One region of the Rhizobium acaciae genome, then DNA from elsewhere that is predicted to be linked to it. Evidence: riboswitches for the same ligand, from Rfam matches in the RefSeq annotation. Region 1 holds a riboswitch; each other region holds the start of a gene.
The links. Region 1 has a riboswitch for thiamine pyrophosphate ahead of thiM (hydroxyethylthiazole kinase). Riboswitches for the same ligand answer to the same signal wherever they lie in the genome.

Region 1 (6,004 bases):
GCGCTCGGCCTGCGCCGCCATGTCAGCGCGGTTTGTCGCAACCGGCTGGTGCAGCAGGGCGGCGGCTTCGGGCAGGTTCGGGGTCAGCAGTGTGGCAAGCGGCAGCAGCCGGCGGGTCAGCACATCGACCGCTTCAGGCGCAAGCAGGGCGGCTCCACCCTTGGCGATCATGACCGGGTCGATGACGATCGGAATGTCGCGGTGGTCAGACAGCGCTCCGGCAACGGCATCGGCGATGCCGGCATTGGCAATCATGCCGATCTTGACGGCATCGACGCGGACATCGGCAAAGACGGCATTGATCTGGTCGGCGACGAATTGCGGCGGCACCAGATGCACGCCGCTGACACCTTGCGTGTTCTGCGCCGTCAGCGCGGTCAGCACCGCCATGCCGTAGACGCCGCGGGCGGAAAAGGCCTTGAGATCGGCCTGGATGCCGGCGCCGCCGGAGGGATCGGAGCCGGCGATCGAGAGAACGTTGCGGATCATGCGCTGACCTTTCGAATTTCTGCGGCGATGCGGCGCGTGGCCGCTTCGGGGTCGGGCGTGCCGCAGATGGCGGAAACGACGGCAAGGCCCTTGGCGCCGGCGGCGAACACTTGGGCGACATGATCCGCCTTGAGCCCGCCGATCGCCACCGACGGCACCGGCGAGGCCTTCACCAGCCTTGCAAGACCGTCAAAGCCGATCGGCTGCTTGTGGTCGGCCTTGGTCGGTGTCGCAAACACTGGCCCGACGCCGGTGTAATCGATGAGATCAGGATCGACGGCACCGGCGAGCGCCTCGTTCTCGACCGACAGGCCAAGGATCACGTCGGGGCCGACCATCGCCCGCGCTCTCATCGCATCCATGTCTTCCTGGCCGATATGCAGGCCGTCGGCGCCGATGGCGATTGCCGCCTCGACGTCATCGTTGACGATGAGGAGGGCGCCGGTCCCAACAAGTGCCTGTTTCAAGGCACGGCCGGTCTCGATCATCCCGATGGTGCCGGCATGCTTGTCGCGCAGTTGCACCATGGTGGCGCCGCCGGCAATGGCAAGGCGCGCGGTTTCGACCATGCCGATCCCGGCGCAGAGATCGGGGTCGAGGACGAGGTAGAGCGAAAGGTCGAAAGCCTTCATGCGGCCGATATCCTTGCCCTGGCGTCAAGCGTTTCGGCGTCGAGCGCGGCCAGCGCATCGAGGAAGCGCCAGGAGAAGGAGCCGGGGCCGGCCGCTCCAAGTGCTGCCTCCTCGCCGGCGATGGCGAAGGTTGCAAGTGCCGCAACCGTCGCGCCGAAGATATCCTCAGGTGCCGTCGCGGCAAAGGCGCCGACGAGGCAGGTGAGCGAGCAGCCGAGTGCTGTGACTTGCGGCATCAAGGCCGATCCGCCTTCGATGCGCACGGCCCGCTCGCCGTCGGTGACGAAATCGACGGCGCCGGTAACGGCGACGACCGCCCGCTGACGCTCAGCGAGCCATCGCGCCGAACCTTCCGCCTGTTCGACCGGGTCGCGGCTGTCGACCCCCTGGCCGCGGCTCTCTCCGCCGGCAAGCGCGATGATTTCGGAAGCGTTGCCGCGGATGATGGTCGGACGCAGTGCCAGGAGGTCGGCGACGGCGTTGCGGCGGAAAGCCGTCGCATAATGGGCGACCGGATCGAGCACCCAGGGTTTGCCGGCTAATGTCGCCGCCTTCGCCGCCGCCTGCATGCCGTCGATCCATTGCGTCGACAGCGTGCCGATATTGATGGTCAGCGCACTGGCGATCCCGGCGAATTCGCCGGCTTCTTCCGCCGCATGCACCATGGCGGGCGAGGCGCCAGCGGCGAGCAGAACATTCGCGGCGATATTCATGGCGACATAATTGGTGATGCACTGAACGAGCGGCGGCTTTTCGCGCATCGCCTTCAGCATCGCTCCTGGTGTGGTCATGGTCTGCATGTGGCCCCTTTCAGGCGGGGGCGGGCACGGGGCGGTTCGTGCGGACGGTGCCGCGGCCCCGAGCGACTCCCTCCGCCGGCATTATCCGGTTCAGGTTCGAAGGGTGCTTCTCAGCCCGTCTGTCGACGGGCGCCCCTGTCTCTCATCGCGCTCTTTTTCGCAGAGAACAGGACTGATGTCATCCTGAAAATGACAATTCCACGACTGACAGCGCCGCGCGTTTTTTTATGAAAGGCCATCAGCCGACGATCTTTGCCAGCAGCCGTCCGACATCCTCGTTGGCGACATTGTTATGGGCATCCGACGCCCTCGTCTTGATGATGTACTTGTCCGCCAGGAAGGTATTGACCTTGCCGGCCTGCGGCGCGAAGACGGCATCCGTATCGTCCTCGACGGCCTGCCCCGCCTTCAGGTGCTGCGGACCGTTCGCCCCCATCGCCCCGAACTCGTCGTTGGCATCGCCGATGCTCTTGGCGATATCGCGCGACAGGCGCGACGCCAGCGCATAGGCGAGCGTGCAGGCGAGATCGTTGTGGGTGTGGGTGATGCAGATCGGGCCGGTCGGTTTGCCCACGACATCGGGAAAGGCGCCGGCAAGGCCCGGCTTGATCTCCTTCGCGAAGCCATTGTGCGAGAAGGCTCCTTGCAGCAGGGTGAGCGAGAAGAATTCCAGCTTCTGGACCGGGGCGAGCCCGTTGGCTGCTGCCGCGACCAGCCGGGCGCCGAAGCTGTGGCCGACGAGATGCAGGCGGATCGGCTGCTGCAGCACGAGCTTCGACAGCACGCTTTTCGTCAAAGCCTCGCCGACGATGCCGGCGCGTTTCTTCATTTCGTAATAGGTCAGCTGGTTCAAAAACCGCGCCACCGCCGCTCTCGGGCCGGAGATCAGGCCCGAGACGAAATCCCCGAGCCCTTGAGCCTTGCCGACGGAGCTTTCGAGGTTAAATGTCGGCGCCGCGATGAGAGCTTCCATCAGCATTTTGGCGCTGGTGGCATCGTCCGTGGCGAGCGCAATCGGCGCTGAATCCGCGTTGAGTTCGGAATCCGTTCCGGGAGAACCGAGTGCTTTATTGCCGTTCTTGACGAGGAAAAACGACGTCGTTTCATTGAGCGCTTCGGCTGCCGCCCGCGCCTTTTCGGCCGTTGCGGCGCCATCCGGCCCGAAGAGATCCTCGAAATCCTTCAACACGTCTTTGAAGGCCTGATCGTCGAGATCCTCAGGGCCTGCCGCCGTCCCATCTGCTGCCAGAGTTCCACCGCCGCCTGGCGTCACCAGTGTCTGCTCGTCGAAATCGGTGCGATAGGCCTTGGCGGGCCAGACGACACCGGCGACGACGGTGTGGTTCGCCTTGTCGGGGGCAAGTTTCTTGCGGGCGTTCGCCCACAGGGTTCCGTAGAGTTTGCGGGCATCGTCCTTGGTATTCTTCCAGCCATGCGACATGACCACCAGATCGGTCGTTCCGGGCTGGTTGAGCAACGCCGCGAGACTTGTCGTCGTCGCGGGATCGATCGCGCCATTCTTGTCGAATTCGAGCCATAGGAATGGCGAGGGGCCAAGCGTGTCCATATGTCCTCCTTACACAGCCTGTAGCGTTCGCATCAGATCGAGCAGGCCGGCGCCCTGAAACTCGGGTCGTCGCTTGAGATCGGTCGCGGCGCCGATGAAGATTTCCTTGACGCGTTCCGGCTGGCCGAGAAATTCACGCCGAACCGAGAGAAACGCGGCGATCGCGCCGGAGACATGCGGCGTCGCCATGCTCGTTCCGGTATCCTCCCGGAACGGCGCTTCACCTGACTTGGCGCCGTTGTAGAGCGCGCATGAGATGATGCGCTCGCCGGGGGCGACGAGATCGGGCTTCATTCGCCCATCCGCGGTCGGTCCCTTGGAGGAAAAATAGGAGACGCCGTAGGTATGCGGCATGTCGCGATGCGTCGAGCCGACAGTGATGGCGAGCGCTGCGTTGCCGGGATCCATGATCGTGCCGCTATGGGCCGCGCGCTCCGGCGCGCCTGAGAATTGCGTCACCGTACCGTAGCCGGCATTGCCGGCCGCGACCACGACGCAGACGCCCGAACGCACCAGCCTGTCGACCTCGACGCAGAGCGGGCTTTGCCCTGCCGCGAACCAGACCGGATCGAACGGATAGCCAAGGCTGAGATTGATGCCGTGGATCTTGATGTTGCGCCCGTAGTCGTTCGAGCGCTGAACATAGCCGATCGCAGCCAGCAGATTGCTGAGCTTGCCCTGCTTCTCATTGGCCAGCACTTTCAGGCTCAACAGCTTGCAGTGCGGTGCCATGCCGGTGATGACGCCGTCATGAGTATCCTTGACGGTTGATTTGGTCCCGTCCTCGTTGCGCACCTCCGCTTTCACGCAGATCTTCTTGACCGCGTCCGTCTTCGGTTCGTCCAGCACCGATGTGCGGCCGGCGATGATGCCGGCAACATGGGTTCCATGGCCGGCATTGTCGATCAGCGCCGCAGCCGACGCCACGGCCGGGTCCGGATTGTCGGCCGTGAAATCCCGATGAAAGAGGCCGTCCGGCAGATCGAGCGTTCTCAGTGTTTTGAAATGCGGATGTGTCCCGTCAATGCCGGTATCGGCCACTGCCCAGACAATGCCTTTTCCGCTGGCTGCGAAGGATGCATGCGCCGCATCGCATTTGATTGTCCTGACGGATTCGTAGACGCAGCGTTTGATCTTGTGATCGCACCAGATCTTGTAGACGAGTGGTGTCTTCTTATTCTTGCTGCCGCTTTTGGTTTCACCCTTATTCTCGTCGTCATCGTTTTTGGGCATTGTCCAGCTCGAAAGCCGGTCAATGGCTTCCCGGGTCAGGGTCGCGAAGGCGTAGCTGTCGGTCCAGAGGGATTTGGCGGTAATCCTGCTGCCATTCGAAAACATCTGCGAGAGGTCGAACTTTACCTCTTCGGGAACCGCAGGCATGCCGAGTGGCGCCGACATGCCGAAACGCCGCAGATTGTTGCTGTCATCCGTCGCGCCGATCCTGTCGAGGTGCAACAGATAGGCCTCGAACAAGAGCTGCCGCGCCGCCGTCACGCCGCCTGGAAAATCACGGTTGAATTCGATGATGACATCGAAGCTCTCCGGGCCTTTGGCGACCTTCTTGGGGTGGTCTGGGTCGCCCTTCATGAAGGACGAGAGGTCGCCTCCGATTCGTGTCTTGACCAGGTTTTCCCGAATGCTGTCCTCGGGCTCTGTCCCGGGCTGCCTTGGCCGTTGCCGTTTTGCCATGCGGCTATCCTCTCCTTTTCGAGAAGAATAACAGTAGCAACCGTGGGTGCAATGAATTTCTAAAATACATCTTTGTATTTGTGAGGAGCATTGGAAAAGGTACAGATCTTGGAGAGGTTCTCTTCTTTGAAGAAACAAAGCTCGTCTTCCCAAGACTTCGCTTCATTTCCGGATAGTTCGGAATTATTCATCCTATCCGTTCATTTGTCGAATTTTCAATGCAAGCGGGCACATGGACAGCTTCGCGTAAGTTGCGCGTCGTCTCATGGTCCTCGCCAATCGGTTTAATTCGTGTGTTGAAATCCGTTGGCGAATTCGTTGAGGGCGAGTCTCGGCCGAGGCAAGACTTAATCTCCCGGAACGCGAAGTAAATATCTAACGGAAACTTTACCGTGCTGACACGCTCAGGTTGACGAAATGATAGATTGTAGCGATACGGCTCTACACGTGAATAAAATCTTCCTGAAGTTGTATTTTAGATGAGCAAATTTTTGAAAATCGGCATGAAGCGAGGCCTCCGGACTATCGCCCCCGTTTTGATATTCATCGCTTGTGCCAACCCGGCTTTTTCGCAATCACCTGTTCCAGCCGAGCAAGGACTGGAACACGTGCAGGCGCCAGCTCAACCGGCGCCGGCCATGAAATCGCAGAAATTCGACGACTGGTATTATCGCTGCACCGGTTTGGCAGGCACTGAGACTTGCGAAGTCGCACAGGTTGCGCAGGTCGCCAAAGACGGCAAACCCGTCAATATCCTGACGCTGGCAATCGCCGCTTCGCCGGCCGGTTCCGCAGACAGGGGCAAGGGCGACAAGGGCAAGCCGCGG
Region 2 (6,004 bases), on a different contig from region 1:
AGACCGGAAAACCGTAGGGGATTTCGAGCCAGCCGTAAGCTTCGGCGGAACCGCCGGGCGATATGACGAGGCGGTAGCCGGCAATGGCGAGGGCCAGCAGCGCTGCGGCATCGAAAAAGGAGGAGCGTCTTTTTGGCAGCATCACCTCGACGCCGGCGGCAAGCGCGCCGAGCGCGAAGACGGCGAAGAAGCCGATCGGGTTATATCTCGGCATCCATTCTTTCGCCCCGCCCTGCAGGCCGTACTGCCAGCCGCGTTCGATGTCGTCGAGCGGAAACAGGGTCAGGATCAGCACATGGGCGAGGAGTACGCCCGTGATGACGCAAAGCCAAGCGAAACGGGCAAGCAATGGGCGCTGCCTGAGGAATGGTAAACGAAACAGCAGGAGAAAGCAGACCGGCAGGAGCACATAGCTGGTGACCTCGAAGGGAATGGACCAGAGCGGCCCGTCGGCTTCGACAGGAAACAAGGTGCGCCAATGCCACTGGCTCATGAACAGCAGCCCGGAGACGTAGCGGAGCACAAGCTCAGGCGTCAGCGGCAGGGCAAGCAGCGTCAGGCTGAGGGCGAAGCCGATGGTGGCGGCGAACCAGAAGCCCGGAGCGATGCGCGCCATCCTGCGGATCGTGTAGTGCCGCAGGCTCGGCCTGTCGCCGCCCGCGTCGAGCGCGCGCCAGAAGGGATGGGCAAGAAGAAAGCCGCTGAGCACGAAGAAGATGGCGACGCCGAAATTGCCGAAGCGGAGGATGTTTGCGGTCGGGCCGAGTTCATCAGGGATTCTGCGCATATCCAGCCGCAGCGCGAAGTGGTGGGCGAGCACCAGCAGACAGGCCGTCGCGCGCAGAAAGTCCGCTCCGGCCAGTCTCTCCTGTTGTCGCATCTTGCCTCCCCACCTTGCCCAAAGCATGATGCCGAAAAGTGTGAGCGGTTTTCGGACGACATCATGCTCTACTTCTTTGATTTAGATACGGATTCGGACCTTTAAGTCGATCCGGCCTATGATCTGAAGCCGTATCTAGGATTTTGCAGCGGAAAGCCGCGACGGGCAAGGCAGGCGTTGGGCTCAGTCGAGAAGTTCGTTGGTATAATAGGTGGAAAAGTCCGGCTTCTCCTTGAGTGCGGCGCCATTGGCATCGACCAGAATGCCATTCTCCATCAGGAAGCTGCCGAGGGCCTCGGCCTTTGCCGGGTCGAGCTTACCGATCACACCGGCCTCGGATTTCAGGAAGTGCCCCTCGATCAATGCCTTCTGAGAAGCCTTTACCAGTTCCGTATTCATCAGTGCGCCGTTGCTTCCAGAGATCAGCAAGTCGCAGGCTTCGTCGGGATGGTCGACTGAGTAGGCATAACCCTTTCGTGTCGCCTGGATGAAGGCGCGGGCGTGTTCCCGACTTGCGGAGAGATAAGCGTCGCTGGAGACGATGACCGTCGTCTGCTCATCGGGAATGCCATAATCGGAATAGTGGAAGCGGCCGATCTTCCGGTTTTCCAGTTCGGCGGCGATACCTTCCCAGGTGTAGATCTCCAGCGTGAAATCGATCGAGCCATTGTCCAGCGCCTCGTATGCGGAGGTGCCGAGGGTGACGGTCTTGACGTCGCCTTTGCCGCCATCATTGCGGATCATCGCGGAGATCAGCGCGCTCTCCCAGGTGCCGCCAAAGCCGCCATAGGTCTTGCCGTCCAGGTCTTTCGGGCTCTTGATGTCATCGCGTCCGCCCTTGAAGATCAGGCGTGCGGTTTCCGTCTGGACGACGCCGTAGACCATCTTCACGTCACCGCCGCCAGCGCGCTGCGTGAGGGTCTCGATCTCGCTGCTGATGCCGAAATCGGCAACGCCGTTCGACACCAGCGTTCCGGCGCTGGTGTCGGTGAAGGGAAGAATCTCGACATCGAGCCCGGCATCGGCATAGAAGCCCTTCGCCTTGGCGACATAGATGCCGATATGGTTGGTGTTGGGCGTCCAGTCGAGCGCGATGCGAACCTTTGCGGGCGCCGATTGGGCGAAGGCGGAGCGGCCGGCGAGGCTTGCCGCGATTGCGGCGAAGATCGTCTGGCGACGGGTGAGAAGCAGCATGGTGACCTCCTCTGGTCTCTAGAGCATGATGCCGAAAAGTGTGAGCGGTTTTCGGCGTCACGCTCTAACTCTTTAAATTAGAACAGGATTCAGATTTTAGGCCGACCGGCCTAAAATCATCCTGTTCTAGCGGATGAAGCAGGGTTTGCAGGATTTCGGTTTCGATCGCCTGGGCCGCCGGCGAGCCTAGATCGGCAATGCTTCTCGGACGGGGCAGGGGAACGCGGAATTCGCGGATAATACGCGCCGGACGGGCCGAGAGCATGTAGATCCGGTCGGAAAGGAACACGGCCTCGCGAACATCATGGGTGATCAGCAGCGCCGTCCAACGGTGTTCGGTCCACATGCCCTGCAGCCATTCCTGGATCTGCGTGCGCGTCAGCGCATCCAGGGCGCCGAAAGGCTCGTCGAGCAGCAACATGTCCTGGGTCTGGACGACGGTGCGCAGCAGCGCGGCGCGCTGGCGCATGCCGCCTGACAGTTCGGAGGGATAGTGATGCTCGAAGCCTGCGAGGCCGAAGCGCTCGAACAGCGGCGCGACGGCGGCGCGGGCCGCGCGGCGGCTCATGCCGCGCACCTCCAGGCCGAGTGCGGCATTGTCGATGATCCGGCGCCAGGGCATCAGCGCATCGCGCTGCGGCATGAAAGCGAAGGAATGCGGCGCCTGTTCCAGCGGCGCGCCCTTGAAAAGCATGGTGCCGGAATCGGGCCGAAGCGCCTGTGTCAGCAACCTCAGTACTGTCGATTTTCCGGAGCCGGATGGGCCGACGATCGAAACGAACTCGCCGCTTGCGACAGCGAGTGAAATATCGTCCAGTACCTTCATGCCGTCGAAGGACTTCGAGATGTTGCGCAGTTCAACCATTGCATCGCTCATCGGCGCTGCTCCCCGGATTGTTGCCAGGGCATGATGAGGCGCTGGATCATCAGCGTCAGCCCGAAGAGGCAGAGTGTCAGCACGGCGCTGACGACGACGGCGGCGAGCACGAGATCGGGACGGAAATTGTTCTTGGCGTTGAGGATATAGATGCCGAGGCCGCGGGCGGCACCGGCATATTCGGCGAAGATCGCGCCGACGACAGCATAGGTGATCGAGATCCGCAGGCCGGCGAAGAAATAGGGCAGCGAGGAGGGAAGCCGTGCCAGGCGGAAAATGCGCCAGCGGCTCGCTTTCATCGAATTCAGCAACTCGGCAATGTCGCGGTCGGTCGATTCATAGCCCTGCAGCAGGGCGACGAGCAGCGGGAAGAAGGTGACGAGCGCCACCAGCAGGATCTTCGGCAACAGGCCGAAGCCGAACCAGAGGACGACGAGGGGAGCGATCGCCACCAGCGGCAGGGTCTGGCTGGCGATGAAGATCGGCAGCAATGCCCGGCGCATGAAAGGCACGAAATCCATGAGGATCGAGGCGGCGAAGGCGAAGGCAAGCGACAGGGCGAAACCACCGAGTGTCGCGCCGAGCGTCGGCCAGGTATTTGATATCAGCGCCTCGCGGTTCAGCCAGCCCTGGACGACGATGCGCGAAGGCGCCGGCAGGATAGAAGGTTTTATGCCCGAAAGATCGGCATAGAGTTCCCATGCCGCCAAGAAGGCGCAACCGGCGAGCAGGGCGGGTATGCCCCGGCAGAGAGCGGTGCGGAGCGCGGCAAGGCGCGATTCCGATGGTGATGGCGGTGTCATCAGCGTTCGATTCAGGCTTTCGTCGGGCTATTCGCGGAAACCGTGATGTCGAGGGTCACATGTCCCTCGGGGTCGCCGAAGCGAAAGAAGGCCTCGCGAATGGTGGCGAAGACCGCGCCGGCGTCGCCAGAGAGCCTGGTGCAGAAATTCTTGGCGCGGTCGAAGGTGCCGGAGCGCTTCAGGAAGTCGATGCAGCCATAGATCTCGTCCATATGGGTACCGGTTCCCATGACGTAGAGCGAGAATTGCGCAGCGGTCGGCTGTCCGCTTTCGGCGGTGGTTTCAACGGCGGCAAGTGCGGCTGTTATACGCTCGGCAAGCGGCTCCGCCTGGCCGAGGGAGGGGTTGACGCCGCAGATGGCGTCGTCGGGCTCGCCGGGGCAGCCGCGTGAAACGGCAGCGGATAATACGCAATGCTCGCCGGTTTTTGCGGCGGCGACGAAAAGATCGTGCATGGCGGCGAAGAGAATGTCAGGCGGGCCGACCAGCAGAGTGGAGATGTCATCGACCTCGATGCGCAACCGGTCGCGATAGGGATCCAGCGCCGTGACGGCGTCGAGAATGATGCCGACGAAATTGTCGGACATCGGATAGAGTGACACTTGTGCGCCTGAGAACATCTGAACCTCGCTCCGCTGGCATTACCCAGATCAGCTTTGAAGGGTCCAGAGGCTTGCGCCTCACATCTCAGCCCCGGCAATACAGAGCTCCCCTGTTATTTGCTCGGAAACTATCACCGCGGTTTTCTCCCCGCAACCGCAAAATTGCGAACCCGTCCGTGCGGTCGGAATGAACCGGATGTGGCGGAAAACACCCGGGCGGAGGATCTGCCCGGGTGTTCCCAATGGTTCCGTACCTGCCGGGAACGGAACCGGAGCTTCCTGCCTCAGGCGGCTAGCGCATAACCCCGAAAATCGGCATCGATTTTCGGAAAGGATCATACGCAGATTCAAAGTGATAGAGCGTCCTTAGCGCTCCTGAAAAGACGCGCGGCGCTCTATGTCGGCATAGGGACGATCGCTGCGGGCGGTGACGAGCGCCCGTGTCCACCATTCCAGCCTCGCCATCATCCGATCGAGCAAACGCATTGCATCGGCGGGATTGTCGAGCCTTCCCTGCGTATCGAAGCGGTTCCAAGGTGCGGCAAAGCTGACCGAATCGCGGATGGTGACGGCGTGGAGTTCGGCAAAGACCAGCCGCAGCTGTTCGACGGCGCGCAGGCCGCCGGATATGCCGCCATAGGAAACGAAGGCGACCGGCTTGCCCTGCCAGGGCTCGAAGAAGAAATCGATGATCGACTTCAACGAGGCGGTGAAGCTGTGATTGTATTCCGGCGTGACGATGATGAAGGCGTCGGCCATGCCAAGCCGTCCGGCGAGCCTGTCGATTTCAGGATGCGCTATGTCACGGTTGGTCGGCAGTGCGAAATCCAGTGGGTCGATGATGTCGATATCGAATTGCGGGAAGCGGAGGAGTTCCTGCGTCAGCCATTTGACCACCCGGTCGCAGATGCGGCCCTCTCTCGTGCTCCCGTAGATGACAGCCAGCCTGGTGGGTGTTTTCATGCGTCGCTCCTTGTTGCGATTGGACTTTACGATTGCAGGAGCAAGGGTTATAGAACCTCGACTAATATTGAGGTCAAGAGGCGATGGATACAATTCCGGCAGCGCCGCTCGGCAAGCTCCTGACGGTCGGCGAAGTGGCGGAGCGCAGCGGCCTGGCCGTCTCGGCGCTGCATTTTTACGAGACCAAGGGGCTGATCTCGAGCATCCGCTCCCGCGGCAATCAGCGGCGCTATGGGCGCGATGTGCTTCGCCGGCTCGGCATCATCAAGGTGGCGCAGCGTGTCGGCATTCCGCTTTCGGAAATCCAGGCGGCGTTCGAGTCCCTGCCGCAAGGACGCACGCCGACCGTCGCCGACTGGCAGACGCTGTCGGCGCTGTGGAAGGATGATCTCGACGCGCGAATCAGGCGGCTTAGCCTGCTGCGCGACCGTCTGACCGGCTGCATCGGCTGCGGCTGCCTGTCGATCGAAAGCTGTCCGTTGCGCAATCCCTGCGACCGGCTCGGCAAGGAAGGGCCGGGCGCGCGGCTTCTGGAGAACGAAAACTAACCCCGGTCCTCCCCAGGAAAGATCGATGCGCGCCTTTCTTTCAGTCGGCGCGCTCATATGTTAAGGGCGAATGACACAACCGGCGGCACTGTCCGCGAGGAGGACGGCTTCGTGTTCCATCCCAGACTGTTCGAAAA
Region 3 (6,004 bases), on a different contig from region 1:
CATACCATCGGCAGCAGCCTTTGCCGGAGGTTTTCGAGCCCGTTGTCCGAGAGGAGCCGGGTTCCGGATGAACTCGCAAGCACCGCATCGAGAATGACCGGAATGGCAAGGTTGCCGGCAATCACATCGGAGATTGCCTGCACCGTTTCCGCCGTCGCCAGCATTCCGATCTTGATGGCCGCATCGGATCGGCAGAAAGCGCCGCGAGCATCTGGGCGGCGACGAAAGAAGCGGGCATGGGTTCGACCGCGATAACCTCAGCATGAGTCTGCACCGTAACCGCCGTAACTGCAAGCGATGCCCGAGCGCCGAAATGGGATAGCGTCGCGATGTCCCGGGCAATGCCGGCGCCGCCCGAAGAATCCGAGCCGCCGATAACGAGCACATTCGGACGCGCCGTCATCGCCATGGTTCGGTGAACTCTATCCATGCACGTGTTCTCGCTTCGGGGTTGGCGTTCAACGTGATGTCTGTGACCACGGCCGCACTGCTGGCGCCCGCATTGAACACACCCTGCAGCCTTTCAATGTTCAGCCCCCCGATTGCCACGAGTGGAATTGGTGCGATACGCTTCTTCCATTCCGTGATCCGCTCAAGCCCCTGGGGCGACCATTTCATATGCTTGAGGATGGTTGGATAGACCGAGCCCAGCGCGACATAATCCGGGCTGGCTGCGAGCGCGGTTTCAAGCTCGTTCTCGTCGTGGGTGGATAGGCCAAGTTTCAGGCCGGCTGCGCGGAGTGCCGCAAGATCCGCCGCTGCAAGATCCTCCTGTCCCAGATGGACGAAGTCGCAGCCTTCCTCGATCGCGAGCTGCCAGTAATCGTTGATGACGAGCTGGCAACCATAGGCGGCGCATATCGTTTTTGCCCGTCGAATCTCTGCCTGCAAGATGTCTTCCGGCCGATCCTTGATCCGCAGTTGCACGAGCCTCACGCCCAGCCGAACCAGTCTCTCGATCCAGTCGGCACTGTCGACGATCAAATAAAAGGGATCGAGCTTCATGCGAACACTGCCTTGCCGATGACCGGTGTCGAGGGAACCGCCATATCTCGCGGCTCCAATGGTCCCGCGAGAAAGGCATTGCGGCCCGCTTCTATGGCCTGTGCGAACGCCTCGGCCATCAGCGCCGGGTCCCCTGCTCCGGCGACTGCCGTGTTGAGAAGCACGGCATCGTAGCCGATCTCCATTACTGTTGCCGCATGCGACGGGCGGCCGATGCCGGCATCGACAATCAAAGGAATGTCGGGGAAATGCGCACGCATTGATTTCAGCGCCATCAGATTGACCGGACCCATGGCCGAGCCGATCGGCGCGCACCATGGCATCAGCACTTCGCAACCTGCTTCCACTAAGCGTTCGGCAACAACCAGATCGTCAGTCGTGTAGGGAAACACTTTGAAGCCATCGGCGCAAAGGACCCTCGCGGCTTCCACCAGCGCAAAGACATCCGGCTGCAGTGTGTCGTGATGTCCGATCACCTCCAGCTTGATCCAGTCGGTGCTCAGAAGTTCCCGCGCCATGTTGGCCGTCAGCACGGCCTCCGACACCGAGTGGCATCCCGCGGTGTTCGGCAGCACGCGCACGCCGAGCGCGCGGATCATGTCGAAGAAGGTGGAATCGACCCTGCCCCCGGCCGTCTCGCGTCGCAGGGAGACGGTGATGATCTCCGTTCCGGAGCGACGAACCGCCTCTTCGAGAACGGCTGGGCTGGGATAGCGCGCCGTGCCGAGCAGTAGCCGCGAGCCGACCTCGCTTCCGTAAAACGCAACCATGTCAACCTCCCTGCAGTGCCGTGAGAATTTCGATCCGGTCACCCTCTGCAAGACGGCATTCGGTTCGCTCCTCGCGATGAACGAGTTCGCCGTTTACAGCAGTTGCCAGCCATCCACCCTCATATTCAAGAGTGGTCATCACATCAGAGAGTGTCAGGGCATCGAGGTGGTGATCCTCGCCATTGACGATCAGTTTCATGTCATTGTTCCTATCGCTGCTTGTTTCCTTTGCGGCGCGGCCAACAGTCGTGTCACTTCTCGGGCCATGGCCGGCGCCAACAGGAAGCCATGGCGGTAAAGACCGTTCACAAGAAGCACCGGCCCCATGTGAACGACACGCGGAAAATTGTCCGGAAAGGCCGGCCGCACACCCGCTCCGGTTTCGATCACGCGCGCTTCGCCGAAAGCGGGATGCAGCGCATAAGCGGCATTGAGCAGTTCCATGATCGAGCGCGCCGTGGGTGGTCCGTCCGCATCGCTCTCGATCATGGTCGCGCCGACCATGAAGCGGCCTTGCTGGCGCGGGACGATGTAGAGCGGGTAACGCGGATGCAGCAGCCGGATTGGCCGCGACAGCGAAATCTCCTCCGTTTCCAGATAAAGCATCTCGCCACGCACGCCCCGCAGCCGCTCCAGCGTGCCGATGGCGGCGGAGCCGGTGCAGTCGATCACGTGGTCATACCGGCCTTCCGGGAGATCACCGGCGACGCCCAGATGAAACTGAACGCCCCCGCCCTGCAACGACCTGTGAAGAGCCCGCAGAGCGCGCCGTGGATCGAGATGCGCCTCCTCGCGAAAGAAGAGGCCCTTGCGGAAGCGTCCCGCGAGCGCCGGCTCCAGCTCGGCTATGCCGCCTTCATCCAGCCATTCATACTCCGATGTGCGGGAGGCGAACCGTACAAGCTCGCCCTGATCCCGTTGCGGCGCGACGACCAGCGTGCCGTTGCGCGTGACTTCCCCCGGCACCGCGGCCTCCCACCAGTCGGCGGCAGTCTTGCCTTCCGCCAGCACCCGCTGGTCGGCGCTTTCCCGCTCGCACCAGGGCGCAAGCATGCCGCCGGCCAGCCATGACGCTCCCGCCCCGATCGTTGGCGCGATGTCCGCAACCTCCACAACAAAACCGTCTGACGCGAGCTCATGCGCCACCGCGAGGCCGGCAACGCCAGCCCCCTTGACAAGGATGCGCAATGTCACTCCCCCACGGGCATATAGAGATCGCCGCCCTCACGGTATTTCGCCGCCATCGCGTCCAGCCCCTCCTTCTGCGCTTCGGCGCGGATGTCGTGCGATATGCGCATGGAGCAGAATTTCGGGCCGCACATCGAACAGAAATGCGCCACCTTGTGCGCTTCCTTCGGCAGGGTTTCGTCATGAAAGCTGCGGGCGGTATCGGGATCGAGCGACAGGTTGAACTGGTCTTCCCAACGAAATTCGAAGCGCGCCCGCGACAGGGCGTCGTCGCGCAGGCGGGCGGCCGGGTGCCCCTTGGCAAGGTCGGCGGCATGGGCGGCGATCTTATAGGTGATGACACCGGTCTTGACGTCGTTGCGGTCGGGCAGGCCCAGATGCTCCTTCGGCGTCACGTAGCAGAGCATGGCCGTGCCGAACCAGCCGATCATCGCCGCACCGATGCCGGAGGTGATATGGTCGTAGCCGGGCGCGATATCGGTCGTCAGCGGCCCCAGCGTGTAGAAGGGCGCCTCGCCGCAGACCGCGAGCTGCTTGTCCATGTTCGCCTTGATCTTGTGCATCGGCACATGGCCGGGCCCTTCAATCATCACCTGGCAATCCTTCGCCCAGGCGATCTGGGTGAGCTCACCGAGCGTTTCCAGTTCGGCAAATTGTGCCGCGTCGTTGGCATCGGCGATCGAACCGGGGCGCAGGCCGTCGCCCAGCGAGAAGGTGACGTCATAGGCGCGGGCGATGTCGCAGATCTCCTCGAAATGCTCGTAGAGAAAACTCTCTTTGTGGTGATGCAGACACCACTTGGCCATGATCGAGCCGCCGCGGGAAACGATGCCGGCAACCCGATTGACGGTCAGCGGGATATAGGAAAGCCGCACGCCCGCATGGATGGTGAAATAGTCGACGCCCTGCTCGGCCTGTTCGATCAGCGTATCGCGATAGACCTTCCAAGTCAGGTCCTCGGCAATGCCGCCCACCTCTTCCAGCGCCTGATAGAGCGGCACGGTACCGATCGGCACCGGCGAATTGCGGATGATCCATTCGCGGATATTGTAGATGTTGCGGCCGGTGGAAAGATCCATGACCGTGTCGGCACCCCAGCGGACCGCCCAGACCATCTTCTCGACCTCCTCGGCCATGGAGGACGTGACGGCCGAATTGCCGATATTGGCGTTGATCTTCACCAGGAAGTTCCGGCCGATGATCATCGGCTCGGATTCCGGATGGTTGATATTGGCGGGAATGATCGCCCGGCCTTCGGCGACTTCCCGGCGCACGAATTCCGGTGTGACGAAATCCGGGACATGGGCGCCAAAACTTTCGCCGTCGCGGATAAGAGCCTCCTTGGCCGCCTGACGGCCGAGGTTTTCGCGAATGGCGACGAACTCCATTTCCGTTGTGACGATGCCAGCACGCGCATAGGCAAGCTGGGTAACGGCCCTGCCGTTTCTGGCCTTGAAGGGCTGGTTGCGGATCGGGAATTCGGGCGTCAGGTGATTTCCGGAGATGAAGCCGTTATCCTCCGGCCTGACGATGCGACCCTCATAGGCCTCGACGTCGCCGCGAGCGAGAACCCAGCTTTCGCGCAGGCGCGGCAGGCCGGACTCGATCGCCACGACATGTGCGGGATCGGTGTAGGGACCTGAGGAATCGTAAACGGTCACCGGCGGTTCGCCGGAGGTCGGATGAACGGAAATCTCGCGCATCGGCACGCGGATCTGCGGATGCAGTTCGCCCGGGATATGAATCTTGCGGGAGGCCGGCAGTGGGCCGGTCGTGACAGTCGGGGTAAGATGTTTTGCGGCAATATTCATGGATGAGGCTCCAAAGGTTGGAGACCCAGTCATCAGAGCCGGAATGATGAAAAGACGCTGACAGGAATCCGCACGCGGAATCCCAGTCATAGCAGCGCTTGCACCGTCCCTACGCCAGTATGAACTGGATCAGGTTCAACGGGTCACTGCGCCGCGAAATCGCTCAGCAGTATCTCAGCCCCTTGTCGTGACCCCCCTGGTGAATGAACGTAGGTTAGTGCCCGAAAAGGCGTTTCGTCAACCGTCAATCGCCAAAGGATGTCAGAACCGTCTTGCCCGCTACATCCGGTAGGCGACGGCGCCACCCGTCAAACCGGCACCTGCAGCGGTCAGCAGCAGCGTCTCTCCCTCCGCAAACTGCCGCTTGTTCTTGGCGATAGAGAGCAAAAGCGGAATGGTCGCGGCAGAGGAATTGCCGAAAATTCGATCGTCCGGACTGTCCTTGCCGGATCGATGCCGAGATTGTCGCAAACGGCGCCGAACATGCGTGCATTGGCTTGGTGCGGAAGGAACCGGCCAATCTGGCCGGCGGTGATTTCTGCATGCTGCAATACTCTTTGCGACGTCTTGGAGCAGCACCGCGCTCGCCCGCTCGGCGAGGTTGATCCGGCGGCTAAGAATGTTGGCCGCAACCACCAACACTGCACGCCCTTAGGCGCGAACGAAACCGTCGGCGAGCATGAGCGCATAGAGGAAGCCCGAACAGGCGCCCGCAAGGTCGATCGCGCCGGATCGCATAAGTCCAAGTCTATGGGCGAGCAAGGGGGCGGAGGGCAGAAGCAGGATGATCGGGTGTTGACGTTGCGAGCAGAGTGAGCGCGATCTCGCTTCGGGCAATCTCCGCATCGTTGAGGGCTATCCGGCCTGCGTCGGCAGCAAGGCCGCTCAGCGTCTCACCGTCTTCGGCCCAATGGCGCGTGCGACGTCTGCTCGTCAGTAACCATGCACCACAATTCAATATTCTATCGCTGAATAGAATATTGAATTGAGCCTCCGTCGATGTCAGCATCCTTGCCAAGCCGAATTGCGCTCGTTCGGGCCACGATCCGACGAATCTCAACAAGAACGGCCGCTCGATAGCCGTCGGGGGCATGAAGAGAGCAGCCCCTGTCTGTTCAGGAGCGCCCGGATCGATCCGCAGAGGGGACGTCGGTAATCCGCGTTCGTATCTCTTCGACAAGAGTCGGACGAATGCCGTCCTCACCAAGCACGGTCTTGAGGTAGTCAACG

Region 2: linked by a shared signal. The riboswitch ahead of OLZ32_RS25165 (Ykof family thiamine-binding protein) and the one ahead of thiM (hydroxyethylthiazole kinase) in region 1 are both predicted to bind thiamine pyrophosphate.
Region 3: linked by a shared signal. The riboswitch ahead of thiC (phosphomethylpyrimidine synthase ThiC) and the one ahead of thiM (hydroxyethylthiazole kinase) in region 1 are both predicted to bind thiamine pyrophosphate.

The regions. Positions count from the first base shown of each region.
Region 1 is NZ_JAPCZO010000002.1:82,705-88,708, forward strand. It holds gene thiD (bifunctional hydroxymethylpyrimidine kinase/phosphomethylpyrimidine kinase) at 1-489, opposite strand, end outside; gene thiE (thiamine phosphate synthase) at 486-1,121, opposite strand; gene thiM (hydroxyethylthiazole kinase) at 1,118-1,921, opposite strand; TPP riboswitch at 1,972-2,068, opposite strand; gene OLZ32_RS04215 (hypothetical protein) at 2,160-3,488, opposite strand; gene OLZ32_RS04220 (S8 family peptidase) at 3,498-5,177, opposite strand; gene OLZ32_RS04225 (invasion associated locus B family protein) at 5,657-6,004, shown strand, end outside.
Region 2 is NZ_JAPCZO010000017.1:25,141-31,144, reverse strand. It holds gene OLZ32_RS25185 (acyltransferase family protein) at 1-880, opposite strand, end outside; gene OLZ32_RS25180 (ABC transporter substrate-binding protein) at 1,064-2,074, opposite strand; gene OLZ32_RS25175 (ABC transporter ATP-binding protein) at 2,139-2,951, opposite strand; gene OLZ32_RS25170 (ABC transporter permease) at 2,948-3,754, opposite strand; gene OLZ32_RS25165 (Ykof family thiamine-binding protein) at 3,766-4,374, opposite strand; TPP riboswitch at 4,365-4,478, opposite strand; gene OLZ32_RS25160 (NADPH-dependent FMN reductase) at 4,723-5,319, opposite strand; gene soxR (redox-sensitive transcriptional activator SoxR) at 5,403-5,867, shown strand; gene OLZ32_RS25150 (SDR family NAD(P)-dependent oxidoreductase) at 5,925-6,004, shown strand, end outside.
Region 3 is NZ_JAPCZO010000055.1:1,163-7,166, reverse strand. It holds gene OLZ32_RS38810 (hydroxymethylpyrimidine/phosphomethylpyrimidine kinase) at 1-164, opposite strand, end outside; gene OLZ32_RS38815 (bifunctional hydroxymethylpyrimidine kinase/phosphomethylpyrimidine kinase) at 1-3, opposite strand, end outside; gene OLZ32_RS38805 (bifunctional hydroxymethylpyrimidine kinase/phosphomethylpyrimidine kinase) at 122-403, opposite strand; gene OLZ32_RS38800 (thiamine phosphate synthase) at 400-1,005, opposite strand; gene OLZ32_RS38795 (thiazole synthase) at 1,002-1,775, opposite strand; gene thiS (sulfur carrier protein ThiS) at 1,777-1,974, opposite strand; gene thiO (glycine oxidase ThiO) at 1,971-2,963, opposite strand; gene thiC (phosphomethylpyrimidine synthase ThiC) at 2,966-4,774, opposite strand; TPP riboswitch at 4,863-4,982, opposite strand; partial or broken gene OLZ32_RS38775 (3-oxoacyl-[acyl-carrier-protein] synthase III C-terminal domain-containing protein) at 5,054-5,696, opposite strand; gene OLZ32_RS38770 (DUF1059 domain-containing protein) at 5,890-6,004, opposite strand, start outside.